3 regions of the Streptomyces sp. NPDC004609 genome follow, and region 2 is predicted to be linked to each of the others. Evidence: riboswitches for the same ligand, from Rfam matches in the RefSeq annotation. Region 2 holds a riboswitch; each other region holds the start of a gene.
The links. Region 2 has a riboswitch for cyclic di-AMP ahead of ACFYT4_RS03920 (transglycosylase family protein). Riboswitches for the same ligand answer to the same signal wherever they lie in the genome.
Positions count from the first base shown of each region.

Region 1: it holds a riboswitch for cyclic di-AMP, as region 2 does, so the genes downstream of both, ACFYT4_RS21045 (LysM peptidoglycan-binding domain-containing M23 family metallopeptidase) here and ACFYT4_RS03920 (transglycosylase family protein) in region 2, are expected to answer to the same signal.
Region 3: it holds a riboswitch for cyclic di-AMP, as region 2 does, so the genes downstream of both, ACFYT4_RS33615 (M23 family metallopeptidase) here and ACFYT4_RS03920 (transglycosylase family protein) in region 2, are expected to answer to the same signal.

Region 1 is NZ_JBIALS010000020.1:140,903-150,357, reverse strand. It holds gene ACFYT4_RS21055 (DUF6126 family protein) at 1-35, shown strand, start outside; gene ACFYT4_RS21050 (tyrosine-protein phosphatase) at 51-863, opposite strand; cyclic di-AMP (ydaO/yuaA leader) riboswitch at 1,938-2,092, shown strand; gene ACFYT4_RS21045 (LysM peptidoglycan-binding domain-containing M23 family metallopeptidase) at 2,097-3,080, shown strand; gene ACFYT4_RS21040 (SGNH/GDSL hydrolase family protein) at 3,244-4,077, shown strand; gene ACFYT4_RS21035 (STM4011 family radical SAM protein) at 4,373-5,284, opposite strand; gene ACFYT4_RS21030 (STM4012 family radical SAM protein) at 5,295-6,737, opposite strand; partial or broken gene ACFYT4_RS21025 (STM4013/SEN3800 family hydrolase) at 6,890-7,684, opposite strand; gene ACFYT4_RS21020 (STM4014 family protein) at 7,797-8,972, opposite strand; gene ACFYT4_RS21015 (STM4015 family protein) at 8,977-9,455, opposite strand, start outside.
Region 2 is NZ_JBIALS010000003.1:125,818-135,272, reverse strand. It holds gene ACFYT4_RS03935 (nucleoside triphosphate pyrophosphohydrolase) at 1-30, shown strand, start outside; gene ACFYT4_RS03930 (cytochrome P450) at 455-1,723, shown strand; gene ACFYT4_RS03925 (transglycosylase family protein) at 1,903-2,781, shown strand; cyclic di-AMP (ydaO/yuaA leader) riboswitch at 3,070-3,244, shown strand; gene ACFYT4_RS03920 (transglycosylase family protein) at 3,249-3,962, shown strand; gene eno (phosphopyruvate hydratase) at 4,330-5,610, shown strand; gene ACFYT4_RS03910 (septum formation initiator family protein) at 5,704-6,174, shown strand; gene ACFYT4_RS03905 (DUF501 domain-containing protein) at 6,261-6,779, shown strand; gene ACFYT4_RS03900 (exopolyphosphatase) at 7,338-8,252, shown strand; gene ACFYT4_RS03895 (NAD(P)/FAD-dependent oxidoreductase) at 8,775-9,455, shown strand, end outside.
Region 3 is NZ_JBIALS010000054.1:10,342-19,796, reverse strand. It holds gene lhgO (L-2-hydroxyglutarate oxidase) at 1-1,006, shown strand, start outside; gene trmB (tRNA (guanosine(46)-N7)-methyltransferase TrmB) at 1,185-1,994, shown strand; gene ACFYT4_RS33620 (PrsW family intramembrane metalloprotease) at 2,428-3,684, shown strand; gene ACFYT4_RS33615 (M23 family metallopeptidase) at 4,086-5,129, opposite strand; cyclic di-AMP (ydaO/yuaA leader) riboswitch at 5,141-5,287, opposite strand; gene ACFYT4_RS33610 (PP2C family protein-serine/threonine phosphatase) at 5,561-6,721, opposite strand; tRNA gene ACFYT4_RS33605 (tRNA-Met) at 7,107-7,180, opposite strand; gene ACFYT4_RS33600 (MerR family transcriptional regulator) at 7,277-8,032, opposite strand; gene ACFYT4_RS33595 (RNA polymerase sigma factor) at 8,157-9,389, opposite strand.

The DNA of each region.
Region 1 (9,455 bases), on a different contig from region 2:
TCCTCTACCTGCTGTTCGAGGTCGGCTCCAAGTAGCGGTCCCCCCCCGCCTCACCCCTCGTCGAGGAGGCGCGCCCGCAGCCGCTCGCGCGTCTCGGGGCCCACCCGCAGCCCGTCGGTGAGATACCGCTCGGTGGTGCCCCAGGTCGCCTCGATCGCGTCGAAGGCGGAGTGCAGATACTCCCGGCGCGCGTCGAAGAGAGGGCTCAGCAGCTCCATCACCTCGGGCGACATCCCGGCCGGGGAGTTGTCCTCGCGCCGGACGAGATAGCGGCGGTGAGGATCGTTGGACTTCAGATAGTCCGCCTCGATCGCCTCCCGCTCCACGCCGACCGCGAGCAGCGAGACGGCGATGGACAGCCCCGCGCGGTCCTTGCCCGCGGCGCAGTGCATCAGCGCCGGCACACTGTCCTCGGCCAGCGCGTGCAGAATCCGGCTGTGCTCGCCGGTGCGCTGCGTGATGATCACGCGGTACGACGCGGACATCCGGTCGGCCGCCTTCCCGTCCGCCAGGATCGACCGCAGCTGGCCGAGATCGCCCCTGCGGACCATCTTCCAGAACTCCGCGCCGTCGGCCGGATCGCTGAGCGGCAGATTCAGATTCCGTACACCCGGCAGTGCCACGTCCGGGCCCTCCAGCCGCATGTCGGCGGCATTGCGGAAGTCGAAGATCGTGTGCAGACCCAGCCCGGCGAGGAAGGACGCGTCGCTCTCCGTCGCGTGGGCGAGATGACCGCTGCGGAAGAGCCGTCCGTGCCGCACCGTCCTGCCGTCCACGGTCGGCAGCCCGCCCACATCGCGGAAATTGCGTACTCCGGTCAGTTCCGGCTCGGTCGGCGGGACCAGCGGCAGCTGCTGCGTCACGAAGGCTCCTGAGGGTCACTGCCGTCGGCGCCGCTCGCCGACTGTGGCGTGTTCTCGACGATACGACATCGATTCCTCGGGAAATCACCTTGTCCTTTCCCGGTGAGGCCGTCGCCGGGTGGCTCGCCTTCTGATGATTTATGTGTGATTTTGCTCTATTTTGTTGGCTGCCGTGCCCATGGGGAGCTGTATGAGGTCGGGGTGACGGGGTGGGCGGGCCTGCCGGAGGTGATGGGGAGGTGGTCACGGGCCCGTCCGAGCCGGCACTCCGGCGGGTGTCGCGGTGGCCGCCGGATGACCGTGCCGTCGTCGGCCGGTCAGAGGGCGGGTCGCGGCGGGGTCCGGGGCGTGTGGGTCCGGAGTGGCGGTGGACGCCCTCTCCCGAGCCCGGAGGTCTTCCCGGAATGCCCGTGGCCGGCTCATGTCCGAAGTGCCCGTACCGCCATGGGAGTTCGGATCACAGGCCGGACCGGGAGCTCCGGAAGCGGGTGAAAGGCCCCCCCGATCGGCTTCTCCGCCGGATGCGACATTGCCTTCATGTGCTTTTACGTATACGCCGGATGGCTCGGTGCCGGAAGCGTTCGCGGCGATCGCATGCGACGCCTCGACCGGAACCCGGGTCGCGACCGTCGGCGCGGTCGGAACTTCTGCGGGCGCGTTCCCCGGGCAGGGGTGGGTCATATTGTCTCGGTGAACGGCAAATGACTCGACGTCGACGATATCGCCCGAAAAGTGATGGGAAGTTGAACTGCCCGGTGCGGTATGCGTGACCTATAGGGCCTTCTGGTCTTTCTGTCCTAATTGAACCCTTAGGTATAACGTGCCCTGTCTCTAGGGGAGATGGTTCCCGCTCGTGAGCAGGATCATATTCGTGACGGTGTGTGGCCGTGCCGGAAAGAGGAATTCGGCCGCCCACCGGGAGTTGGCGGAGCCGGGTCGACGGAGGGTGACCGGGTATTCGTCGCCGGAAAGATCCGGGTCACCGATCGGGAAAAGGTCGGCTTGTTCCCCTCGGCGCGACCGGTCTACGGTCACGGCAGTTCGGACGGAACGCCTAGTCCTGCCGCCGTCCGGAATTCCCACCCACCCACGCGTGGCAGGAGCGGGGGACCCAGGTAGTACGCCGATTCCGGAGTTCCGGACGGCTTGGGGTGAAGTCGCGCTGCCGCGCGGCCGGGCATCTCCAGCCCTAACCCGACAGCTCACCTCGCAGGCGCCGGAGAGGAATGCGTCATGCCCAAAAAGGGTAAGCACCGCCGTATTACGTCCAGCCCCCTCACCCGTGGCTTCGTCGCCGCGGGTACGGGTGGCGCGGCCATCGCCCTTCCGCTGATGGGCGCGAGCGGCGCCCACGCGGCGGAGCAGTCGGCTCCCGTCACGGCCGCCTCGGCGGCCGTCCCCGCCCAGGCGGCCGCCGTCCCGGCGGCCCAGCAGCCCGCCGCCCCGGTGACCTACCGCGTCGTGGCGGGCGACTATCTGTCCAAGATCGCCGCGGACCACCACCTCAGCGGCGGCTGGCAGAAGCTCTACGCCGACAACCGCGAAGCCGTCGGCGACAACCCCTCGCTGATCCACCCCGGCCTGGAGCTGACGCTCGGCGCCAAGGCCAAGGCCAAGGGCGACGCCCCGGCCAAGGCCGAGACCCGCTCGGAGCCCCGCGCCTCGCGGGACGACGCCCGTGAGAGCGCCCCCGCCCCGGCCGCGCGGACGGAGGCCGCCCCCGACACCTCCGCGTCGGCGGGCTCGGTCGAGGCCACCGGCGACGACGCCGCGCAGAGTGCCCCCGAGCAGAGCGCTCCGCAGGCCGGCGGCGGCTACACCGCCCCGGTCGCGTCCGCCAACATCAGCACCCCGTACCGCGCTTCGGGCTCCATGTGGTCCAGCGGCTACCACACCGGTGTCGACTTCACGGCCTCCACCGGCACCAGCATCCGGTCCGTCGGCCCCGGCACCGTCGTCTCCGCCGGCTGGAGCGGCTCGTACGGCAACGAGGTCGTCATCAAGCACACCGACGGCACCTACTCCCAGTACGCCCACCTCTCCTCGCTCTCCGTCTCCTCGGGCCAGAGCGTGAGCGGCGGACAGCAGATCGGGCTCGCCGGCTCCACCGGCAACTCCACCGGTCCGCACCTGCACTTCGAGGTGCGCACCGGCCCCGGCTACGGCTCGGACATCGACCCGGTGGCGTATCTGCGCCAGCACGGTGTCTCTCTCTGACGCAACGCACAACGGCCCGTATCCCCTCGTACCGCCCCGCGGCGGCACGGGGGGATACGTCGTATTCCCGGTCCGGCGAACGGTTTCGGTGGGATGGATCACCACCCGTCAACCCTTCCCTACGGTCGCGTAAGTCACATCCGGAAGGGGAGGATGGGCCCTTGTGGGAGACGATTCGAGAAGAGAGAAAGAGAACAGGAACGGATACGGGTCGTACGCGGCGATCGGTGACAGCTTCACCGAGGGCGTGGGGGACCCCGGACCCGACGGGACCTACATCGGGTGGGCGGACCGGCTCGCGGTGCTGCTGGGCGAGCGCATGCCGGAACCCACCTTCCGCTACGCCAATCTCGCGGTACGCGGCCGGCTCCTCGACCAGATCGTCGACGAACAGGTGCCGAGGGCGAAAGAGCTCGCCCCGGATCTGGTGTCGTTCTGCGCCGGGGGCAATGACATCATCCGGCCCGGCACCGACCCCGACGATGTTGCCGAGCGCTTCGAACGTGCGGTCGCCGATCTCACCCGGGCCGTCGGCACGGTCATGGTGACCACCGGGTTCGACACCCGTGGAGTGCCCGTGCTGCGCCGGCTGCGCGGCAAGGTCGCGACGTACACCGCACATGTACGGGCCATCGCCGACCGTTACGACTGTCCGGTGCTCGACCTCTGGTCGCTCAAGTCGGTGCAGGACAGGCGTGCCTGGGATCCCGACCGGCTGCATCTGTCCCCCGAGGGACACTCCCGGGTCGCCCTGCGCGCCGCCCAGGTGCTGGGACTCGACGTGCCGTCCGACCCCGACGAGGAGTGGCCTCCGGTTCCCGTCAGGGGCGCGCTGGAGGTCCGGCGCGACGACCTCCAGTGGGCGCGGGAGTATCTGGCCCCGTGGATCGGGCGCCGCCTGCGCGGCGAGAGCTCGGGCGACCATGTCGCGGCCAAACGCCCCCACCTGCTGCCCCTGCGCGGGAGCGCGGAACCGACGGGGTGCCGGGGACGCTGAGGGCTGTCCCGCAACGGGCGGGGGCGGGGTCCGCTCACTCGTGAGCGGCTCGGGACGGCCTCCGCACCGGGAAGCCGCCCGCGCGGGGCGACCGTCAGGAACGGCGGGACCGCGTGCGCCGTGCGGCGCGACCTCGCGCGGGCCGTCGCGGTCCGGCACGACGGCGCCACCGGACACGTTTCCCCCGGTTGTCGACCGCCCGTGATCACGGGGCCGCGCCGGGCCGATCTGTACGGGGCACCCGTGTCAACGCCGACACGGCGGTGTACGGGTGCGGCCGGCGGTGTGCCTCCGGTCAGGACGGTGGCCGGGGGAGGGCCCGAGCCGTCGCGGGCCGGGTGGAGCCTGACGGCACAGTCCGAGGGCGGGTGGCGGGAACGCGTTCCAGGACGCCGCCCGCGAACACGTCGTACAGCGGAAGCGATTCCAGGTGCACATAGCCGATGTGGCAGTCGCAGACGGCGAGCGGGCAGGCGCGCGGGCGGAGTGCGGTCCGATACGAGCCGTCGTACAGGTTTCCCAGTTCGGCGGGGACGAAGTGGCAGCGGCGCACGGTCCCGTCGCCGTCCACCGACACGACCGACTCGCCCGTCCGGCAGGGGAGCCCGGTCGAGCGGTGCGGATGGCGGCTGTACGGGAAAAGGGGATCGAGCCCGGTCCACTCGGCGGCTTCCGCGTCCGTGTAGTGATGGCCCTCCGCCGCGTTCACCCAGAGGTAGACATGAGGAGGAAGGGCGGCGCGGAGCCGGCGGGCGTGCTCCAGATGCCCGGGCAGGCCGACCACTCCGACGCTGAAGCGGATTCCGAGCCGGGTCAGCTCGCGGCACTTGCCGAGGAACCTCTCGTAGGGAGTCTGCCCGGGGTGGTAGGTGCACCAGAGCGCGAGCGTCGCGGGATCGGCGTCCGCGAGCCAGTCCGTGCGGCAGCTCAGATTGGTCTGGATCGCCACCCGCCGCACCTGCGGCAGCCGGGACATTTCGACCAGGGTGCGGCGGTACCAGGAGCGGACCAGGCCCTCGCCCCAGGGGGTGAACAGCACCGAGAGCCGGTCGTCGGTCCCCGCCGACACCCATGCGGCGAACCGCTCCAGGGCCGCCCGGTCCGCGCGCAGCTGTGCGGGGGAGTCGCGCCGCTTGGCGAACGGACAGTACGGACAGTCGTAGTCGCAGGAGGCCAGCGGCCCCCGGTACAGAACGGTCAGATCCACGGTGCCGTCCTCACTTCGGCTCGTACGCGGCCATCGCGGCCCGCACGGCGGGGGAGAACAACTCCGGTCCCAGCGCGTCCGAGTACGCCAGCCCCTCGGCGCTGAGCCTCAGCATGCCGGGCGGTGCGCCCGCGTCGAGCCAGCCCAGCGCGGCGAACCGCGCGAGCTCGGGCCCGAAGTCGTCACCGGGGCCGGCGCCGAACCGCTCGCGGTAGCCCGCCGTGTCCATCCCCTCGGCCTGGAGCAGCGACTGGAGCAGATGGCGACGGCGTGCCTCGCCCTCGTCCACCGCGAGCCCGACCTCGGCGTGGCCGAAGTCCTCGGTCTGGGTGTAGGTGTCGATGATGGTGCGTATCCCGGGCATCCGGACGGCGTAGTCGAAGGAGTAGTGGAGGCGCGAGGTGTAGGAGCGGGCGCCGCAGCCGAGGCCGATCATGCCGTCGGTCTGACAGGCGTAGTCGTCGGCGCCACCGGGTCCCGCGACCGCCGACCCTCCGGTCCCGGCGACCGGCCCAGTGGTACCCGCGACCGGGGCGCCGCTCGTCGCGACCGTGCCGTCCGCACCGCCGATGCCGGTGTCCCCGATGGTACGGCGGCGGAACATCCGCATCGACACCTGCTCGTAGCCTTGGGCCAGCAGATGGTCGCGCCCCAGGCGGTACAGCCGCAGCCGCATGGCGTCCCAGGCCGCGTCACTGTCCGGTCCGGTCCGGCCGAGACCCGTCAGCGGCCGGATGTAGAGCGGGTAGAGATACAGCTCCTCTGGCTCCCAGGCCAGCGCGGCGTCCAGGGAGTACCGCCAGCTCTGTGGGGTCTGACCGTCGATCCCGTAGATCAGGTCGATGTTCAGGACGGGGATCCTCGCCGCGCGGATGCGGTCGAGGGCCGAGTCGACCTCGGACCGCCGCTGAGGGCGGACCGCCGCCTTGGCCTCGTCACCGACGAAGCTCTGCACACCGATGCTGATCCGGGTGGTGCCGCGCTCGGCGAGCACCGCGAGCCGGTCCGCCGTCGCGGTGGACGGCGAGGTCTCGACGGAGAGCGGGACGGCCGTGAGATCGGCGCCCATCCGCTTCTCGGCGATGTCGCAGAGCCGGTCGAGTTCGTCGGCCGTCAGAAAGGTGGGTGTGCCGCCGCCGAAGGCCGCCGCGGCGAAGCGCACCGGTTCGCCGTCGCCGAGCGCGTCCCGTACCGCCGTCGCCTGCCGGTCGAGCGCGTCGAGATAGCGGGTGGTCAGCTCCCCGGGCGCGCCGATCCTGGTGAAGAGATTGCAGAAACCGCAGCGGACCTCGCAGAACGGGATGTGCAGATAGAGCGAGAGCGCGTCCTTGGGCTCCGGCGCCCACAGCTCGCGCAGGGCGGGGCGCCCCGGGAGCGGACGGTAGGCCGTCTTGTGCGGGTAGGCGTAGACATAGCTCTGGTACGGGCGCGGGTGGTTCGCTGCGGTGCTCATCGGTGCGCCTCATAGGGCTCGGGTGACACAGGTGGCTGATGCTGCTGGGGCGGTGTGGTCGACGCCGGTGCTTGCTGTGGCTCGGGTGGTGGGGTTGGTCCCTCTGGCCCCTGTTGTTCGGGTGGTGCGGCGGACGCGGGTGTGCCCGCCGCCTCCAGGAAGAAGTGTGCGTACGGGACCGTCCATACGGACTCGTGGCCCAGCCGGTGACCGGTGTAGCCGTCGTCGCCGTACGCGGTGCCGTGGTCGGAGCAGACGATCGCGAAGCAGCGCCGGCGGCTGCGGGCCGCGTCGAACAGCCGCCCGATATGGCGGTCGACGTACTCCAGCGCGGCGGCATGGGTCTCCCGCGAGTCCCCGGCCTCACGGGTCGCGCCCGGGAGATGGAACCAGTTGGGCTGGTGCAGCGAGGGCACATTGACGAACAGGAACAGCCGGCGGTCGCGGGGGAGCGCGGCGACGACCTGTTCGGCGCGGGTCACCTGTGCCTCGAACGACGTGGGGGAGGTGACCCCGAACCCGGGCTCCCAGTGGCTCTCCTGGAACAGGCCCGGCAGTACGGAACCGAGCGCTCCCTGCTTGTTGAAGAAGCCCACCCCGCCGATGCACACCGTGTGGTAGCCCGCCGCCGCGAGACCCGAGACCAGATCGGGGGTGTCGAAGACGAAGGTCCGGCCCGCGGTCGTCTCGCTGCCCGCGAAGCGCGCGGCGAACAGCCTGGGATGGGGGCCCGGCGCGGCGGGCGTCGGCAGAAAGCCCGCGAAGACGGCCTGGTGGGAGGCGTAGGTGAAGCTGCCGGGCGCATGCCGCTTCTGCCAGGCGCCGCCGGGGAGACGGCGGGCGAGGTGAGGGATCCGGCCGGCCGCGGCCAGCTCGGCGGCGACGTCGTACCGCAGGGTGTCCAGCGTGACGAGCAGCAGGTCGTCGCTGCCCACGACCTCGTTCATGTCCGGGTCGTCAGCGGCGCCGGGAACACGCTCGCTCAGGTCCCGGGCATCCCGGTCGTCCCCGGTCTCCCGGTCCCGGTCGTCCCGGCCCGGGGCGGGACGGGTGAAGGTGTCAGGCGTCTGCACGGTGGTTCCCTGTTCTGTGCGGTGCGACGGCGGTGTCCTGCCCCGTGGTTCGTGCGCGTACGGCGTCGATCTGGGCCGCATAGGTGTCCCGGCCCTCCGCAGCACTGCCCGGCAGGCCGGTGAGCCCGGGCAGCAGATCGCCGAAGGCGTTGACCTCGCCGACGGCCAGGCGCCGCCAGCCGGTGCCGGGCAGCAGATCGACGCCCACCCGCAGGGATCCCGGGAAGCAGGCCGCGGCCCGCTCACAGATTCGCGGCACCTCGGCCCAGCCCACGCCCGCCGCGTCGAGCGCGCCGCGCGCCGCGGCCAGATCGCCGCGCGCACCGCCGAGATGGAGATTGGTCATGGGGGAGCGGCTCGTCCTGACGACCGCGTGGGTGGCCCGGCCTGCGGTGACCACGACACGCAGATCGGCTGTCCGTCCGCCCTGGGACGCCTTCGGCAGCCAGCGCTCGATGTGCAGACCGTCCGGGGCGAGGGTGTCCACGATCGACGCCACCTCGCGCTCGGTCGTATAGCGGCGGACCCGCAGCGAGTTGAACAGCCTGCCGTACGCGTCGCGCTCGACCGAGGTGGTCGCCTGCACCCGTCCACGGCTCGCGGTCTCGACGGCGAGCACCCCCGAGGCCGAGGAGCCGTGCGCGAGTTTGACGAACATCCGGCGCAGCCCGGTGGCCTCCTGGATCGCGCGGACGTCGTCCCAGCCGCGCACCACCGGCGCTCCGGCGCCCGACGTCGGTGAATCGGGCACCGGAACCCCGGCCCGGCGCAGCACGTCATGACAGAGCCGCTTGTCGAACAGCACCGCCAGTTCGTCCGGGTCGTCCAGCGGCACCGCCCCTGCCGCGGCGACGGCCGCCGACACCTCCCGTACGGCCGAGGTGAACCTCTCGTACCAGCGAGCCGTCCCCTCGACCCTGGCCGGATCGCCGACGCCCCGCAGCTCCCGGTCGACCTCGGGGTCCTCGCCCGGGGAGTCGAGGCGCACCCGCTCACCGGGACGGAACTCCGCCCGGCCCCGCAGCACCTCGATCCAGGGGACCACGCGCACGGCGGGCAGCCCGGCCGCGCGGGCGGCGTCCTGGAAGAGGGTGACGCGGCGGTTGGCCGGAATGCCGACCACCGCGAGTCCGGGGCCGGTGGAGGAGCGCGTCCCGGTCATGGCGTCACTCCGCCACGGCGGTGTAGCGGTGGTCCCACTCGTCGTCCGGGTCCCTCTCGCCGAGCTGCTCGTCGAGGTCGAGCTCCACGTCCGTCCCCTTGAAGGCGGCCGTCAGCCGCTCCACCATCGGCTCGCCCATGAAGTGGTGGTGCAGGTCCAGCTTCCGCAGATGCGTCAGCGGCTGCCCGTTCAGCAGTGCCTCGGCGCCCTCGTCGCTCAGGGTGCCCATCGACAGATCGAGCGTTTCGAGGCGGGCGACGACGGGCGCGCCGGAGACCGCTTCGGCGATCCGGTCCTGGATGTCGCTGTTGCACAGGCCCAGATACGTCAGACCCGGCAGCCGGGTGCCGGTCAGAATCGGCTCCAGGTCGGACACCTCGGCATCGGCGCCGTACCCCGACGAGCCCAGCCAGATGTCCAGATGCTCCAGCGCGGGCAGATCGCTCGCGGCGATACCCCGGACGACCGCGGCACCGAGCCCGC
Region 2 (9,455 bases):
ATCCGTACGGCGGAAGGCCACGGCGGCTGACCCGGCCGGACGCCCGCCGGGCCGCACCGGCCGCCGCTCAGTACGGCCGGACGAGCGGCCCGTGCCGCGGCGCGGGCACCCGGCCCGGCTGCCCATAGCAGACCCGGGTGCGGGACTCCGGGGGCAGCGGGGGTGCGTGAGCCGAAGGGGGCCGTGGGTGTCGAAAGGGAGAACGCGCGGAGGCCGCGAGGAACGAGCGGTCGAGCACGATCGACCGTCGACACACACTGAAGGCCCCCGGAGGCGAAGGAACCACAAAAAATACAGCGCGTCGGTCACCGTCCGGCCCACGTCCCCCGGCCCCCCGGCCCAGCACCATCGCCCCCCACCCCCCACCAAAGGGCCCCCGGTGGGAGTCCCCCCGGACGGAGTCCAGGGGAGAACCGAACCGCAAAAGCCCCCGGCCGCCGGGTAACGTCGGAGGGTGAGCAGCACCCCCGCGCCCGGTCCCGCCCCCGAACTCTTCACCTGGGAGTTCGCCACCGATCCGTATCCCGCCTACGCCTGGCTGAGACGGCACGCGCCGGTCCACCGGACCACGCTCCCCAGCGGGGTGGAGGCATGGCTCGTCACCCGCTACGCCGACGCCCGGCAGGCCCTCGCCGACCAGCGGCTGTCGAAGAACCCGGTCCACCACGACGAGCCCGCGCACGCCCGTGGCCGCACGGGCATCCCGGGGGAGCGCAAGGCGGAGCTGATGACGCATCTGCTGAACATCGACCCGCCGGACCACACCCGGCTGCGGCGGCTGGTGTCCAAGGCGTTCACGCCCCGCCGGGTCGCGGAATTCGCCCCGCGGGTCCAGGAGCTGACGGACCGGCTCATCGATGGTTTCGCCGGGCGGGGGAGCGCCGACCTCATCCACGAGTTCGCCTTCCCGCTGCCCATCTACGCGATCTGCGATCTGCTCGGCGTCCCGCCCGAGGACCAGGACGACTTCCGGGACTGGGCGGGAATGATGATGCGGCACGTCAAACCGGGGCAGAGCGGCGGGCCGCGCGGCGGGGTCGCCCGGTCGGTGAAGAAGATACGGGGCTATCTGGCGGAGCTGATCCACCGCAAGCGCGAGTCCCCGGGGGACGATCTGATCTCCGGGCTGATCCGGGCGAGCGACCACGGGGAGCATCTGACGGAGAACGAGGCCGCCGCCATGGCCTTCATCCTCCTTTTTGCCGGTTTTGAGACGACCGTGAATCTGATCGGCAACGGGGTTTACGCCCTGCTGTGTCACCCGGAACAGCGGGCCCGTCTCCAGGCGTCCCTCGACGCGGGCGAGACCGGGCTGCTGGAGACGGGGGTGGAGGAGCTGCTGCGCTACGACGGGCCTGTGGAGATGGCGACCTGGCGGTTCGCCACGGAGGCGCTCGTCATCGGCGGCCGGGAGATCGCCGCGGGCGATCCCGTACTGGTCGTGCTCGCGGCGGCCGACCGGGACCCGGAGAAGTTCGCCCGGCCCGATCTGCTCGACCTCTCCCGGAGTGACAATCAGCACCTCGGATACGGGCACGGCATCCACTACTGCCTGGGCGCGCCCCTGGCCCGCCTGGAGGGACAGACCGCGATCGCCACATTGCTGCGGCGGCTGCCCGACCTCGGTCTGGCGGGGGATCCGGCGGATTTGCGCTGGCGTGGCGGCCTGATCATGCGTGGACTGCGCACCCTGCCCGTGGAGTTCGCGAACCGATACAACTGACAGTATGTCAATTCTGTGACTCCAGCGTGATCTGTGCATCATCGACTTGTGACAGACGTTCGGGTGCCGCTACCTTTCACCCCCGTCTCGGGTGTCACGTGAAAGGCAACTGCATGCTCTCCGGAAATGGTCGACATCGCCGTCCCCGCCAGGCCCCCGCCATCGTCGTCGCCGCGGGGGTGACGGGATCCGCCATCGCGATCCCCCTCCTCGGCGCGGGCTCGGCGTCCGCGGCGGACGGGGCGGTGTGGGACCGGGTCGCGGAGTGCGAGAGCGCGGGCCTGTGGAGCGCGAACACCGGGAACGGCTACTACGGCGGACTCCAGTTCTCCCAGCAGACCTGGGAGGACTACGGCGGTACGCAGTACGCGGCCCGCCCCGATCTCGCCAGCCGCTCCCAGCAGATAGCCGTCGCGGAGAAGGTCCTCGCCGCGCAGGGCCCCCAGGCGTGGCCGTCCTGCGGCACGCTCGCGGGGCTCGCGCCCGGCGGCACCGACACGGGGGCGGCGGTCGACCCCGGGCCCGCGCCCGAACCGTCCGGCACCCCCGCCGGGACCCCGGCTCCCGGGCAGAAGGCGCCGGGAGCGAAGGCGCCCGGGGCGAAGGCGCCGGGAACGAAGACACCCGCACCCGGGGCGACGACCCCGGCCGCCCCCGCAGGCCAGGGCGTCGGCGGCGACACGGGCGGCGGGACGCCCGGTGGCGAACCCGCGCCCGCGGCGACCGGCTCAGCCGCCGCCGACCCGGTCTCTCCCACGCCGCCCGCCGGACAGGACGGCGTCGGCGCGAGCCGTGACGCGGACGCTGACCGCGCCTCCCGCGGCGACACCGCGACGCGCCCCGGCGCCAACGCGCAGAAGCAGACCGGCGGAACCGGCACCGCGGAGGTGCCGCCCCTCACTTATACGGTCAAGCCCGGCGACAACCTCTGGGCCATCGCCGAGGAGAAGAAGCTGGAGGGCGGCTGGCCCGCCCTCTACGAGACGAACCGTGAGACCGTCGGCGCCGATCCGGATCTCATCCTTCCCGGTCAGAGCCTTGAACTGGGCTCGGAATAGCGGGAATCAGCGGCGAAATCCCGCCCTGGTTCACACCTCTTTGTCCGATTCTGCGCAAGTGAGACATGGGTCTCTTTGCCGAATCAGGCTCATCCCGCCCGTCGGAATGTTTCATTCCGTACTCGACCTGCGGAAACGCGGGTTGTGGCCGTGGCGGGATGGGCGTTTTTTCCCCGATGGGCCTCTTTGAACATCCGGGACAGGTGTGTCTACGGTCTGAACCGCTCGCCACCGCGGGCACCGTCGACCGTCACGCCGAATCCTGCCGTCGGTCGGGGGGAGAACTCGTCGCCCAGAGCGCCGAAGGCAGGAGCGGGGGACCCAAGGTAAGTGCCGGCCCCGTCCGTCGAGGATGACGACGGGCACCCGGCTTGGGGTGAAGCCGCGCGCTAGGACGCGCGGCCGGGCAACTCACTTGGCCCGAACCCGACAGCTCACCTCGCAGGCGTCGGTGAGGAGATCGATCCATGCTGTTTTCCAGCAAGGGCAAGCACCGCCGCCCGTCCAAGGCCGCCAAGATCGTCGCTTTCGCCGGTATCACCGGTGCCGCTGTCGCCGCACCGCTGATCGGCGCCACCTCCGCCTCCGCCGCGACCGCCTCCGAGTGGGACAAGGTCGCCCAGTGCGAGTCCGGCGGCAACTGGTCCATCAACACCGGCAACGGTTACTACGGCGGCCTCCAGTTCTCGTCCTCCACCTGGGCCGCGTTCGGCGGGACCGCGTACGCCCCCAACGCCCACCAGGCGTCCAAGTCGCAGCAGATCGAGATCGCCGAGAAGGTCCTCGCGGGCCAGGGCAAGGGTGCCTGGCCGAGCTGTGGTGTGGGCCTGTCCAACTCCGCGTACACGGGCTCCTCCGACTCCGGCTCCTCGCAGCAGCAGTCGAAGCCCCGGCAGCAGCAGTCGCAGCCCTCCCAGCAGCGCTCCGAGGTCCCGACCACCCGCTCCGAGCGCTCCAAGGCCCCCGCCCCGGCGCACCAGGAGTCCTCGAAGCCCGCCGCCAAGGCCGGGGGCTTCCAGAAGGGCGACGGCGAGTACGAGGTCAAGTCCGGCGACACCCTCAGCAAGATCGCCGAGGCCCAGGGCGTCGACGGCGGCTGGGAGAAGCTGTTCGAGCTGAACAAGGACATCGTGAAGGACGCCGACGTCATCTACCCGGGCCAGCAGCTCCACCTGGGCTGACCCGCCCGCCTCACGGCATCCGCCCCCCTGCCGGGGGCACCCGGAGCACCCCGGTCCGGCGCGCTTCCCCCGTACGCGCCGGACCGGGGTTTCCGTGCGTCCGGCCCCCGCCGCCGGGCGGCCCGGACGCCCCGCGCCCGCACGCCGTCCGCCCCGCGGAGTGGACCCGGCGCCCCGCAGCGGACCTTACCGATGGGTAATGATCGCCCGTCCGGCTGTCCTTTTATCCCCCGGCGACGCGCTTCACGCCGTTTTTCGTCCCAGGGGGCGGGCATCGACAGGGCCACGACCCCCGGCCGGTTAGGCTCATGCCGCAAGGCCGATGAGGCCCTGCACTTCCAGCGTCACATCCCAGAAGGAGATGCTCGTGCCGTCCATCGACGTCGTCGTAGCCCGGGAAATCCTGGACTCCCGAGGCAATCCCACGGTCGAGGTCGAGGTCGGCCTCGACGACGGAAGCACCGGCCGTGCCGCCGTGCCCTCCGGCGCCTCCACCGGTGCGTTCGAGGCCCTTGAACTCCGCGACGGTGACCAGGACCGTTACCAGGGCAAGGGCGTCGAGAAGGCCGTCCTCGCCGTCATCGAGCAGATCGGCCCGGAGCTCGTCGGCTACGACGCCACCGAGCAGCGCCTGATCGACCAGGCCATGTTCGACCTCGACGCCACCCCGGACAAGTCCTCGCTCGGCGCCAACGCCATCCTCGGCGTCTCGCTCGCGGTCGCGCACGCCGCCTCCGAGGCGTCCGACCTGCCGCTCTTCCGCTACCTCGGCGGCCCGAACGCGCACCTGCTGCCCGTTCCGATGATGAACATCCTGAACGGCGGCTCGCACGCCGACTCCAACGTGGACATCCAGGAGTTCATGATCGCGCCGATCGGCGCGGAGTCCTTCTCCGAGGCCCTGCGCTGGGGCACCGAGGTCTACCACACCCTCAAGAAGGTCCTGAAGCAGAAGGGCCTGTCCACCGGCCTCGGCGACGAGGGCGGCTTCGCGCCGAACCTCGACTCCAACCGCGCCGCGCTCGACCTCATCCTCGAAGCCGTCAAGGAAGCCGGCTACGCCCCCGGCCGGGACATCGCGCTCGCGCTCGACGTCGCCGCGTCCGAGTTCTACAAGGATGGCGTGTACGAGTTCGAGGGCAAGTCCCGCTCGGCCGCCGAGATGACCGAGTACTACGAGGAACTGGCCGCCGCCTACCCGCTGGTCTCCATCGAGGATCCGCTGTTCGAGGACGACTGGGCGGGCTGGAAGGTCCTCACCGACCGCCTCGGCTCCAAGGTCCAGATCGTCGGTGACGACCTGTTCGTCACCAACCCGGAGCGCCTGGCCCGCGGTATCGAGGACGGCGCCGCCAACGCCCTCCTCGTCAAGGTCAACCAGATCGGCTCTCTCACCGAGACCCTGGACGCCGTCGAGCTGGCCCAGCGCAGCGGCTTCAAGTGCATGATGTCCCACCGCTCCGGTGAGACCGAGGACGTCACCATCGCCGACCTCGCCGTCGCCACCAACTGCGGCCAGATCAAGACCGGCGCCCCGGCCCGCTCCGAGCGCGTCGCCAAGTACAACCAGCTCCTGCGCATCGAGGAGATCCTCGACGACGCGGCGGTCTACGCGGGACGCAGCGCGTTCCCCCGCTTCAAGGGCTGATCCGGCGCCGGTCCTGCCAGTCGCTCGTACGTCCCCGGCCCGGTCCCGTACCGTGTCCGGGGACGTACGCGCGCAAGGCACGGGAGGCGAGTGATGGCCGGGAAGGACCGGGACCGGTTCTCCACCGCGACCAGGCTGAGGCTGCTCGGCGAGCAGACCGCCGCCCGTGTCTACCGCTCCCAGACCCGGCGCCAGGCCCGCCGCTCCCGGCTCACCGGCCGTGCGGCGTTCCTCGCGCTCGTCGTCTGCTCCCTGGTCGTCGCGCTCGCGTACCCGATGCGGCAGTACGTGTCCCAGCGCGGCGCCATCTCCGACCAGCGGGACCGCATGGCCGAGGCGGAACAGCACGTCGAGCGGCTCCGTGACGAGAAGGCCCGCCTCCAGGACGAGATGTACATCCGACGGCTGGCCCGCGAGCATCTGCACTACGTGCTCCCCGGGGAGACCGGGTACACGATGATCGACCCCGAGGTCGCGGAGAAGCGCCGCACGGACGAGGGGTCGGCCGACCGGCCCTGGTACTCGAACGTCTGGGAAGGCGTCGACAACGCGGACCGCGACTGAGGACCGGCGCGGGCGGGCACTCCCGGCGGGCCGGGGCACTCCCGGCGCGGCCGGGCACACCGGACAGAACAAGATCCAAGGCAGGCATGGAAACCCCTCCACCCACCACCGAACCCACCGAGCCGACCGACGCGGACATCGCGGCGTTCCAGGAGCAGCTCGGCCGCCCTCCGCGCGGGCTGCGCGCGATCGCGCACCGCTGCCCGTGCGGCCTGCCGGACGTCGTCGAGACGGCGCCGCGGCTGCCGGACGGCACGCCCTTCCCGACCCTGTACTACCTCACCTGCCCGCGGGCCGCGTCCGCGATCGGGACGCTGGAGGCGAACGGGGTCATGAAGGAGATGACCGAACGCCTCGCGAACGATCCCGAGCTGGCGGCGGCGTACCGCGCGGCGCACGAGGACTACATCGCGCGGCGGGACGCGATCGAGGTGCTCCAGGGCTTCCCCAGCGCGGGCGGGATGCCGGACCGGGTCAAGTGCCTGCACGTCTTGGTCGGCCACTCCCTGGCCGCGGGGCTCGGGGTGAACCCGCTCGGCGACGAGGCGATCGCGATGCTTCCGGAGTGGTGGCGAAAGGGCCCCTGCGTCTGCCCGTCCGCGTAGCCCCGCGGGGTGGCGCCTCCGGGTGGCAGCCCCGGCCCCCCGCGCCTCAATCGCCGGCGGGGCGGGGTTTGTCCGGGGTGCGGTTCAGGGCCTGGTGGTCCGGTTGCCCCGCGGGGTGGCGGGTTGCTTGTCGGGGCGCTGCCCCGATCCCCGCGCCTCAATCGCCGGCGAGGCTGGAATTTCCTGCCGCCGGTTGCCTTCTGGCAGGCATCCGGGGGAGCCACTGCGGTTCGTAGAGTTTGGGGACGGGGTGACTATTCCAGCCCGTCCGGCGTTTGAGGACGGACCTGTGGCTCGGGGGCGTGAGTCTTGTGGGCAGGGGTGGGGCGAGGGACCTGTCCGGGCCATCAGGATCTGGGGGCGGGGTGACAATTTCAGCCCGTCCGGCGTTTGAGGACGGACCTTGGCGGCAGGGGCCGGAACCCTGGGGCAGGGGTGGGCCGGGAGAAACAGCCCGTCCGGCGTTTGAGGACGGACGGGACCCGGGCGCAGAGGCCCGGCAGGAGAGGGACGTACGGGTGGGGAACCCCGCCCGGAGACAGAGGAGCGCACACAGACATGACCCGCGTCGCCGCCATCGACTGTGGCACCAACTCCATCCGGCTCCTCGTCGCCGACGCGGACCCCGCCACCGGGACCCTCGTCGAGCTGGAGCGGCGGATGACGATCGTCCGGCTCGGACAGGGCGTCGACCGCACGGGACGGCTCGCCCCCGACGCCCTGGACCGGACGTTCACCGCGTGCCGCGACTACGCGGAGGCCATCAAGGCGCACGGAGCCGAGCGCATCCGCTTCGTCGCGACCTCCGCCTCGCGCGACGCGGAGAACAGGGACGACTTCGTACGGGGCGTGCTCGACATCCTCGGTGTCGAGCCCGAGGTCATCACGGGCGACCAGGAGGCGGAGTTCTCGTTCACGGGCGCCACCGGGGAACTGCCGGGCCACGAGGAGCGCCTGGTCGTGGACATCGGCGGCGGCTCGACGGAGTTCGTCATCGGGCGCGAGCACGTGGAGGCCGCGCGTTCCGTGGACATCGGCTGCGTACGGCTGACCGAGCGGCACATCCGCCACGACCCCCCGTCCGCCGCCGAGCTGGCCGCCGTCCGCGCCGACGTCGACGCGGCGCTGGACCTCGCGGAGGAGACCGTTCCGCTGCGGGGCGCCCGGACCCTGGTGGGGCTGGCCGGTTCGGTGACCACGGTCGCCGGGATCGCGCTCGCGCTCGACGCATACGACTCCGAGGCGATCCACCACTCCCGTATCAGCCGTGACACGGTCGCGAAGATCACCCGGAGCCTCGCCGCGTCCACGCACGAGGAGCGCGCCGCGATCCCCGTGATGCACCCGGGACGGGTGGACGTCATCGTCTCCGGCGCCCTCGTGCTGCTCGCGATCATGGAGCGCGTCGGAGCTGCGGAAGTGATCGTCAGCGAGCACGACATCCTCGACGGAATCGCCTGGTCCATCGCCTAGAACCCCGGGGGCGCCTCTCCGGAGGCGCGGGGAAACCCCCCGGGGGGCCTCGCGGTGGCTCCGCGAGACCCCCGGCGGATCCCCGGGGGACCTCCGGACGGCCCCCGGGGGAGCCCTCCGCGCCCCTCGCGAGACCCTCGAACACCCCCCGGAAAGTCGCATATATGCGGCCTGCGATGAGAGGGCTGTGAGCAACTTCGTGAAGTTCTTCACAAGGAAAAGGGGCCTGATGAGGGCGGTATGAGGCCGAAAGGCTCTCCTTGTGGTGGCCCCGGATGCGGCAGCGTGGGTGCCGGGCGGATCCGGTCCTGTTTCAGGGGTGTGGAACCGCCGGGTGGTTCGGGCCCGTACGCCCCTCAAGGCGGCAGCTCACAGGGGGTGCGCAACGGTCGGCCGGGAGCGGTGGTTCCCCCCGGTTCCATGATCTCGATCACGCGGGGCGCGCAGTGTAGCAGAGGTGGTCGGACACCTTGTGAAGGGGCTCACGAGCACCCCCCACCAGGGGGGTGGATACTCGATGGCATGAGCACCACGGAGCGTCCCAGGATCCTCGTCGTAGGCGGTGGGTACGTTGGCTTGTACGCGGCACGGCGCATTCTGAAGAAGATGCGCTACGGCGAGGCGACCGTTACGGTCGTCGACCCGCGCTCGTACATGACGTACCAGCCCTTCCTCCCCGAAGCCGCCGCCGGCAGCATCTCCCCCCGGCACGTCGTCGTCCCGTTGCGACGCGTGCTGCCGAAGGCGGAGGTGCTCACCGGACGGGTCACCACGATCGACCAGGACCGCAAGGTCGCCACGATCTCCCCGCTGGTCGGCGAGGCGTACGAGCTGCCGTTCGACTACCTGGTCATCGCGCTGGGAGCGATCTCCCGCACCTTCCCGATCCCCGGACTCGCCGAGCAGGGCATCGGCATGAAGGGCATCGAAGAGGCCATCGGCCTGCGCAACCATGTGCTGGAGCAGCTCGACAAGGCCGACTCCACGAACGACGAGGACGTCCGCCGCAAGGCGCTGACCTTCGTCTTCGTCGGCGGTGGCTTCGCCGGTGCCGAGACCATCGGCGAGGTGGAGGACCTGGCGCGCGACGCGGCCAAGTACTACACCAACGTCAAGCGCGAGGACATGCGGTTCATCCTCGTCGACGCGGCCGACAAGATCCTGCCGGAGGTCGGGCCCAAGCTCGGCCAGTACGGCAAGGAG
Region 3 (9,455 bases), on a different contig from region 2:
GAAGGCGCGGTTCGCGGTGCGGGGCGCGGCCGAGATGGTGAAGTTCTGCGCCGAGTACGGCATCCCGCACCAGGTCACCGGCAAGCTGATCGTCGCGACCGGGCGGGACGAGCTGCCCCGGCTGCACGCCCTGGTCCAGCGCGGCCGGGAGAACGGGATTCCGGTGCGGGAGCTGGGACCCGCGCAGATCATGGAGTACGAGCCGCAGGTGCGGGGCCTCGCGGCGATCCGGGTCGCCACGACGGGGGTGTGCGACTTCGGGGCGGTGGCGGAGCGGCTGGCCATCGAGGCGGACGCGGCCGGGGCGGAGATCCGCTGCGGCGAGGAGGTCACCGCGGTGGACCGGCGTCCCTGGGGAGTCGCGGTGCGCACGGCGGCGGGGACGGTGCTCAGGGCGCGGGTGCTGGTGAACTGCGCGGGGCTGTACTGCGACCGGGTCGCGCGGCTGGCGGGCGACGACCCCGGGATGCGGATCGTTCCCTTCCGTGGGGAGTACTACGAGCTGGCGGACCCCTCGCTGGTGCGGGGGCTGGTGTATCCGGTGCCGGACCCGGCGTTCCCCTTCCTGGGCGTCCACCTCACGCGCGGGATCGACGGCGGGGTCCATGTGGGGCCGAACGCGGTGCCCGCGCTGGCCCGGGAGGGATACCGCTGGCCGGTGGTGTCGCCCCGGGAGCTGGCGGCGACCCTGACCTGGCCGGGATCGTGGCGGATCGCGCGGCGCCACTGGCGATACGGAGCGGGTGAGCTGCGGCGCTCCCTCTCCAGGTCCGCCTTCACCGCGGCGGTCCGCCGCCTGCTGCCCCCGGTGACGGAGTCCGGGCTGAGACCCGTGGCGGCGGGGGTCCGTGCCCAGGCGGTGCTGAGGGACGGGACGCTGGTGGACGACTTCCTGATCCGGGAGACACCACGGATCGTGCACGTTCTGAACGCGCCGTCCCCGGCGGCGACGGCGTCCCTCCCGATCGGGCGGGAGATCGCGAGGCGGGTGCTCGCGGTGAGGTGACCGGTCCGCCCGCCGCACCCGGTCCGAGCCGCACCCGTGCCCCGGGCCGCCGCTCCGTCCCACCGGTCCCACCCGGTGCCGTGTCCCCGGTCCGAGCCGCACCCGGTCCGCGCGCCGGGTGTTCCCTCCCCGGCCGGGCCCGGGAGGAGGGGCGGGGCGGGCGTAGAATCGGGGCATTGTGTCTGTCCTTCGAAATCATGCCGCCGATCGCGAATCCGGCGTCCCCGTGCGCCCCCGGAGTGAGCCCCGCTTCCCCGGCGGGCCGGCCGCCGATCCTGCGGGGTCCCACCACGAGCGGCGGATCAGGAGCTTTCAGCCGCGCCGGAGCCGGGTGACCGCGGGGCAGGAGGACGCGCTCAAGCGGCTGTGGGGCACCTGGGGCTTCGACATCGACGGGCGCGGGCCCATCGATCTGGACACGCTGTTCGGCGGGCTGCCCGTCGTGCTGGAGATCGGGTTCGGCATGGGTGAGGCCACCGCCCGGATGGCCGCCGACGACCCGACGACCGGAATCCTCGCCGTCGATGTGCACACACCGGGGCAGGGCAATCTCCTCGGTCTCGCGGAGCGGAACGGCCTGTCCAACATCCGGGTCGCCAACGGTGACGCGATCATCCTGCTCCGGGAGATGCTCGCGCCCCACTCGCTCGACGGGCTGCGCGTCTACTTCCCCGACCCCTGGCCCAAGAAGCGGCACCACAAGCGGCGGCTGATCCAGCCGGAGTTCCTCACGCTCGCCGCCCGGCATCTGAAGCCCGGCGCGATCGTGCACTGCGCGACCGACTGGGAGCCGTACGCCGAGCAGATGCTGGAAGTCCTCTCCGCGCACCCCGACTTCGAGAACACCCGGGAGGACGGCGGTTTCGCCCCCCGGCCCGGCTTCCGGCCGCTGACCCGCTTCGAGGGGCAGGGGCTGGACAAGGGGCACCACGTGCGTGACCTGCTGTTCCGGCGCCGCGCAGGGATCTCGCCCGAAGCCGTGGCGTAGCAGTCGCAGGCGGCCGCACCCGCTGCGACCGCCTCCCTTCGGGCCCGAAAGGGCGCGCGCCGTCCGGGCGGAGGCGCGGGCATCACCCGGGACCCCAGCCGCCGGGCCGGCGGCTCATGCGCCGCGCTCTCCACAAGCGCGGCGGCAGCGGCAGCGGAGTCCGAGGCGTGTCGCCCTGTCGCACGCCGGGGGCGCCCGCGGAAGCACGCCCGCCCAGGGGCGCCCCCGGCGTGCGACCACCGGCCACCCCCCTGTGCCATCGCCAGTTGTCGGTACCTGTCGTTAGGGTCGACGGGTGTACGAGCCGTCGACCCAGCATCCGCCGCCCTGTCCGGCGGGCCGACCGCCGCCTCCGGCGGCGGGTTCCCCCGGCCCCCGGACGGCGGCGCACCCCGCGGTTCCCGCGTTCGACCGGCAGCCGGTGTTCGCCGCGATGCCGGAGCGGGCCCGCTGGCGCTACCGACCGCGCCGGGCCTCGCGGCTGTGGCACAACAGGGCGGTCAGGGCCGGGGTCCTCATCGTGCTGCTCGCGCTGTCCGGGCTCGTCATCCTCGCCCTCGTACGGGAGCAGACGGGCACGGAGGGCTTCCTCGTCGGCCTCGGGCTCGCCGTCCTGCCCGTGCCACTGCTGGCCACCGCGTTCCGCTGGCTGGACCGGGTCGAGCCGGGGCCCTGGCGCAATCTGGTCTTCGCGTTCGCCTGGGGCGCGTTCGCCGCGGCGCTCGTCGCGATCATCGCGAACACCTTCGCGACCCGCTGGATAGCCACCGCCACCGCCGACCCCACGAGCGCGGACGCCCTCGGCGCGACGGTGATAGCCCCCGTGGTGGAGGAGAGCGCGAAGGCCGCGGCGATCCTGCTGATCTTCGTCTTCCGAAGACGGGACTTCACCGGCCTCGTCGACGGTGTCGTGGTCGCCGGTTTCACCGCGACCGGCTTCGCCTTCACCGAGAACATCCTCTATCTGGGCACCGCGTTCGACGAGGACCAGGACGCGGGCTCGTCGGGCTTCGCCTCGGTGACCGCGGCGACCTTCTTCGTACGGATCGTCATGTCCCCGTTCGCGCATCCGCTGTTCACGGTGCTGACCGGTCTGGGCTTCGGATTCGCCGCCATGGCGGCGCGGCGGGCGAGAGTCCGGCGAATCGCGCTGCCGCTCGCCGGGCTCGCCCTGGCGATCGGCATGCACGCGCTGTGGAACGGCTCGGCTTCGCTGCTCGGCCCCTGGGGCTTCTATGTGGTGTACGGGGTGTTCATGGTCCCCGTCTTCGGACTGCTCACCTGGCTGACGATCTGGTCCCGGCAGCGCGAACTGCGCACGATCTCGGCCCAGCTGCCCGCCTACGCGGCCGCCGGCTGGCTCTCCCCCACCGAGCCGCCGGCCCTGTCGTCGATGAAGGCCCGCAAGACCGCGCGTGAGGTGGCCCGGCGTACGCACGGACCGGCCGCCGCGCACGCGGTGTCGGAGTACCAGCGGTTCGCGACCTCGCTGGCGTTCCTGCGCCACCGGGCCGAGCGGGGTGCCGCGGACCCGGACTTCACCGAGCGGGAGCAGGAACTGCTGCACCACATGTGGCAGCGCAAGGACTGGGCGGGCCCGGCGCTGACCTACGCGGCCCGCGCGACCGGACGGGTCCGGGTGCCGCCCCCGCACCGCGACTACGAGGGGTACAACCCCTACCGCGCCTGAGTACGGGCGCCCCCACGGCTCGTACCGGAGGGGCCGAGGGGCGGAGGCGCGCGTACGGACCGGCAGCCCTGACACCGGGGGGTGGGCGCCAGGGCTGCCGGAGTTCGGTGATCCGGACCTCTCCGCGATCCGGGCCTCTCCGCGATGCGGACCGTCCGCGTGGTCCCGACCGGCTCCGCGGTCCGGATGGTCCGGGCAGTCCCGTACAGCTCGGCCGGTCCGGCGGTACGGGGTCGCCGAGGCGCGGGCCCGCCCGTCCCGGACAGCAGGCCCGCCCCCTGCACGGACACGAGCCACGAGCACGGCACACGCACACGGACCCGAGGACGGAGGCGGGGTGGTAAGGGCCCGCCCGGTCGGAACCCGCCCCCGGAACCGGAGGAAGGGAATCCCTCGCAGGATCAGATGGCGAGGCCCTTGCTCCGCAGCCAGGACGCCGGGTCGATCGTGCTTCCGCCGGGGGTCTTGACCTCAAGGTGCAGATGGGCGCCGGTCACATTGCCGGTCGCTCCGACGCGGCCAATCGTTTCTCCCCCGCCGACCTTCTGGCCCGCGCTCGCGTTGATCGACGACAGGTGCGCGTACAGCACCTCCGTACCGTCGTTCAGCTCCAGCACGATGCGGTAGCCGTACGAGCCCGCCCAGCCCGCAGCCTTGACGGTGCCTCCGGTCACGGCTTTGACGGGGGTGCCCGACGGGGCGGCGAAGTCGAGGCCGGTGTGCTGGCCCGAGGACCAGAGCGAGCCCGACTGGCCGAAGGTGGAGGTGATCGTGTACGAGGAGGTGGGCAGCGAGAAGCTCTTCGCGAGCTTGGCGCGGCGTGCGGCCTCGGCCTTGGCCTCCGCCTTGGCCTTCGCTTCCGCCTCGGCCCTCTTCTTCGCGGCCTTCGCCTTCGCTCTGGCCTCCGCCTCGGCCTTCTTCGCCTCGGCGGCGGCCTTCTCGGCCGCTGCCTTCTCCGCGGCGGCCCTCTTCTCGGCGTCCGCCTGGGACTGCTGCTGCTCGGCCTGCTGAAGGATGCGGGAGCGCAGGGCCTCACCGGCGCCCTGGGCCCGGTCGCCGGTTTCGGCACCGTCGGCCGTCTCGGCCTCGCTGCCGCCGATGGTGCCCATCGCGGCGAGCGCGGTGCCGCCGTCGCCGGAGTCCTCGGACGGCTTCAGGCCGTCGGGAAGGTTCTCCGCGATGCCGTCGGGGAGGGTGATGGCGACCGCGGGCTTGTTCTGCGCGGTGGCGATACCGCCCGCGCCGACCGCCGCGATCACACCGACGCCGAGCACCGTGGAACTGCGGGCGAGTCCGCCCCGCTGCTTCATCACACGGTGCCGGCCGCGCACCGGACGGACGGTGTCCTCGGTGGGGTTCCACTCTCCGAAGGACCGTTCGGCCCCTTCTGGGCTGAAGACGCCGGACCTGGCAGGTGCCTCCGGGGCAGGACTGTTGGACGCCACTGAGGCGTACTCCTTTCCTTCCTTCTCGCCTACCGGGTTAGCTGACGGGTTCGGAGCAGGAAGGTCTCCTACGAGTTCCTCCGCAGGGTGCGAAGGCGCCCGATTCACCCCAAAAGGTGGTTCCCCGGTTCCCTTGCGGGATTCGGCGCACGCACGCGGTGCCGCCCTGACGACGGCTGGGACAACCGCGTTGCGTTATCGAACGTTAATAGACACGGGGACCGGATTCCAAGCTGTTCCGGTTGATCGTTCGGGACCGCGCGCCGGACCAACCAGGACACAAGCGACCGGAGTCGGGCGACTCGATGGCCGCTCGGCCGACATCACACCGCTGAGGGTTCGTCACATTCCGAAGGGGCGGCCGTACTTCACTACCCACCGTGCGGGGGCCGGGATGAGAGCAGTCTCATGAAGGTGTTGCCCGCCTCTCATCACGGCGGACCGTCCGGCGCTCCCGGCTGTGGGACAACCGACATCGTTCTCCGGCGTGTCGGCCGACGTTCACCCGCCCGGGTGACCGCCAACAGTGCCATGTCGTCCGTGGCGCCGCCGCCCGTATGCCGGCGTACGTCGTCGACCAGGGCGTCCAGCAGCTCCCCCGGACCGGGAAAGATCCGGCCGGTGAGCCGGACAGCGGGGTCGTAGAAGTCCCCTGCCGCGTCCCGGGCCTCGGAGAGCCCGTCCGTGTAGATCAGCAGCGTGGACCCCACCGGAAGGGGATACTCCTCAGCCCGGTCCGGCCACTCCCCCAGTTCGCCCATGCCGAGCGGCAGCGCGTACTCACGCGGCGCGAGCGCGTCCAGCCGGCCGTCGCCGCGCAGCATCAGCGGCTCGGGATGACCGCGGTTGACCAGGCGTACGGCCCCCCGCCCCCGCGGAAACTCCGCGAGTACGGCCGTGGCGAACCCCTCGAAGGTGTCCAGGCTGCCCCGCCGCTTGGCCTCACGGACGAGCGCTCGTTCCAGTCGCTCCGCGACACCCTCCAGCGAACTCTCCTGCTCGGCCGCCTCCCTGAACGCGCCGATGATCACAGCCACCGTCTCGACGGCCCCCAGCCCCTTCCCCCGTACGTCCCCCACCACCAGCCGCACTCCGTACGGGGTGTCCTGTACGGCGTAGAGGTCACCGCCGATGAAGGCGTCGGCGAGCGCCGCCTCGTACCGCGCGGCGATATGGAGCCCGCCGATCATCTCGGCGGGCGTGGGCAGCACGGCGCGCTGGGCTGCCTCGGCGATGACCCGCGCCGAGGCGAGCCGCCGCCCGCTGCGGCGCACGACCCGGTTGATGAGTAAGGCGAGCAGCGAGACGGTGACCACGGTGGTCAGTTCGGTGTATCCGGCGGACTGCGTGAGTGTGTTGTCGTACAGATGCAGCGACAGCTCCGCGAGGGACGCCGTGATCCCGGTCAGCAGCGTGTTGATCCAGGAGAAAAAGGGGGCCGCGACCAGCGGGGCGGCGGCGAACAGCGGCACACCCGTGTAGTACGCCGGGGTCAGGAGGTCGTACGTCACCCCGCCCACGATCATCAGCACCGGCAGCATGCGGAGGAAGCGGCGGGCACCGTATCCATTGCGCTGCTCCACGTCCGCCAAGGGTGCACTCCTCCCCGGTCCGCCCGCGCGGCAGCGGCCCGGTACCGCGCCCCCTCCAGGCTCGCCCGAACCCGGCCGGGGAGCGAGCCGCCATCGGCCGAATGGGGTACGGGTGGCTGCCGGGCGTCCGCGGGGCCCGGCCGGACACCCCCGCCGGACGCACCCTCGGCCCCTGCCGCGCGTGTCACACATCGAGGGCCCGGTGGTGCGGGGGCACGGGCCGGAGCGCGGACACCGGTCACGCGCCGGGGGCGGGCGTCGGTCTGCCCGCCGCGGGATACGTGCCGGATGCCGGGAGGCACGTCGACCGCGGTCGCACACCGACGGGTCCCGGGACACGCCGATGGCCCGGCACTCTGACGAGTGCCGGGCCATCGGCGTTCAGTAGCGGGGACAGGATTTGAACCTGCGACCTCTGGGTTATGAGCCCAGCGAGCTACCGAGCTGCTCCACCCCGCGTCGGTGAACACCACCCTACGCCATCCGGAGCAAGATCCACTCCCATTTCGACGCGGTGGCCCCTGAAAGCCGGAGTTCGGCCCGGAAAACCGGTGATCAGTCGCTGAGGTGGCGCTCCCCGTACACCGCCATCGCGTCCCGGACGAACGCGGCCGTCCCCTCCCCGTACTTCTCGTAATGGACGCCGAAACGCTCGTCGGCGACGTACATCTCACCGAGCCCGATGAAATGCCCCTTGGTCAGCGAGCCGATGCCGCCCGTCGACGCCTGCCACTCGTACATCCGGCCGGTGATCGCCTGCGCCTCGTCGCTGTCGGCGGACCTGCCGTCCTTCAGGGCCAGGGCGTAGTCCTTCGCGATCGCCTCGTGCGCCTCCCGGTGGTCCCGCTTCTGGTGCTCGTCGAGCGAACGCCACCAGCGGTCTCCCCGCTCGTACGCCTCCCGGCCCCAGCTCTCGGTCACCTCCCGCTCGTACCGCGAGTGGTCGAAGCCGTCGAACACTTCCTCGGCCATGAGTTCCTCTCCCTTCCCGGTCTTGTGGAGAGTGGTCCGCACCGAGGCGATCTGCCGCCCGATGCGCTCGCGCTCCTGCTCCAGGAGCCGCAGATGGGCCCGGAGCGCGGCGGACGTGTCCTGCTGTCCTTCGAGCACCTCGGCGATCGCGGACAGTCCGAGACCCAGCTCGCGCAGCAGCAGAATCCGCTGAAGGCGCACGAGCGCGTCCGGGCCGTAGTAGCGATAGCCGTTGCCGCCGACACGGCTGGGTTCCAGCAGCCCGATGTCGTCGTAGTGCCGCAGGGTCCGGCTCGTCGTGCCGGCGCGGCGGGCAATTTCCTGGATCGACCACTCCATGCCCTGAACGGTAGATCTTGACGTCGCGTCAAGGTCAAGTGGCGCACGCGAACGGGTGGAAGGGAACGGTCCGGGCAGGGCAGCGAACCGGTCTCCGGGCCCGGTTCACGGGCCCGCCCGCAGGTCAGGGCTCCAGACGGGCCGCGCGTGCCAGCAGATAGCGTTCCTCCGGCAGGCTGAGTGTGCGCTCCGCGGCGAGGCGGTAGGCGTCGCGTGCGCCCTCCGTGTCGCCGGACCGCTCCAGCAGATGCGCGCGGACCGCGTCGAGCCGGTGGTGGCCCGCGAGCCGGTCCTCCAGTTCGGCGACCTCGGCGAGCCCGGCCTCGGGCCCGCGCACCATCGCGACGGCCACGGCCCGCCCCAGCTCGGCCATCGGTTCCGGAGCCACGCGTACGAGCAGGTCGTACAGCGCGAGGATCTGCGGCCAGTCGGTGTCGTCGGGGCGCTCCGCCTCGTCGTGGAGGGCCGCGATCGCCGCCTGGAGCTGATACGGCCCGGCCGGTCCCGCCCCGAGAGCCTCCTCGACCAGGGCGATGCCCTCCTCGATGGCCTTGCGGTCCCAGAGGGCGCGGTCCTGTTCGTCGAGCGGCATCAGCTCGCCGTCCGGCCCGGAGCGGGCGGCACCGCGCGCCTCCGTGAGCAGCATCAGCGCCAGCAGCCCGGTGACCGAACCCTCGCGCGGCAGCAGCTCCCGCACGGCACGGGTCAGCCGGATCGCCTCCCGGGCCAGGTCGGAGCGGTGCAGCGCGGCGCCCGATGTGACCGTATAGCCCTCGTTGAAGATCAGATAGAGGATCTGGAGCACGGCGGCGAGCCGCTGGTCCCGGTCCTCGGGCCGGGGCGGCAGAAACGGCACCCCCCTGACCTTCTGCTTCGCCCGGCTGATCCGCTGGGCCATCGTCGCCTCCGGCACCAGGTGCGCCCGGGCGATCTCGGCGGTGGTCAGCCCGCCGACCACGCGCAGTGTCAGAGCGATCTGCGCGGCGGGGCTGAGATCGGGATGACAGCAGAGAAAGAGAAGCGTGAGGGTGTCGTCCTCGGCGGGTGCGCGGCCCTCACCGGGCGGCGGCGCGGTGAACGCGTCACGCGGGGTGAGGCTCGCGGCGGTCTCCTCGCGCCGCCGCCGCGCCTCCTCGCTGCGCAGCAGATCCGTCAGCCTGCGCGAGGCGACCCTGATCAGCCAGCCGCGCGGATTGTCGGGGATTCCCCTGCCGGGCCACTGTTCGGCGGCGGCCAGCAGTGCCTCCTGTACGGAGTCCTCGGCGAGGTCGAAGTGCCCGTACCGCCGCACCAGCGCACCGAGGACCTGCGGCGCGTTGTGGCGCAGCAGGTCCTCGATCGTGGTCGTACGGCTCATTCAGGTGTAGATATCACACCCGGGTGACACGCACACCTCACCGACTGCGATCAGTGCACCCGGTTT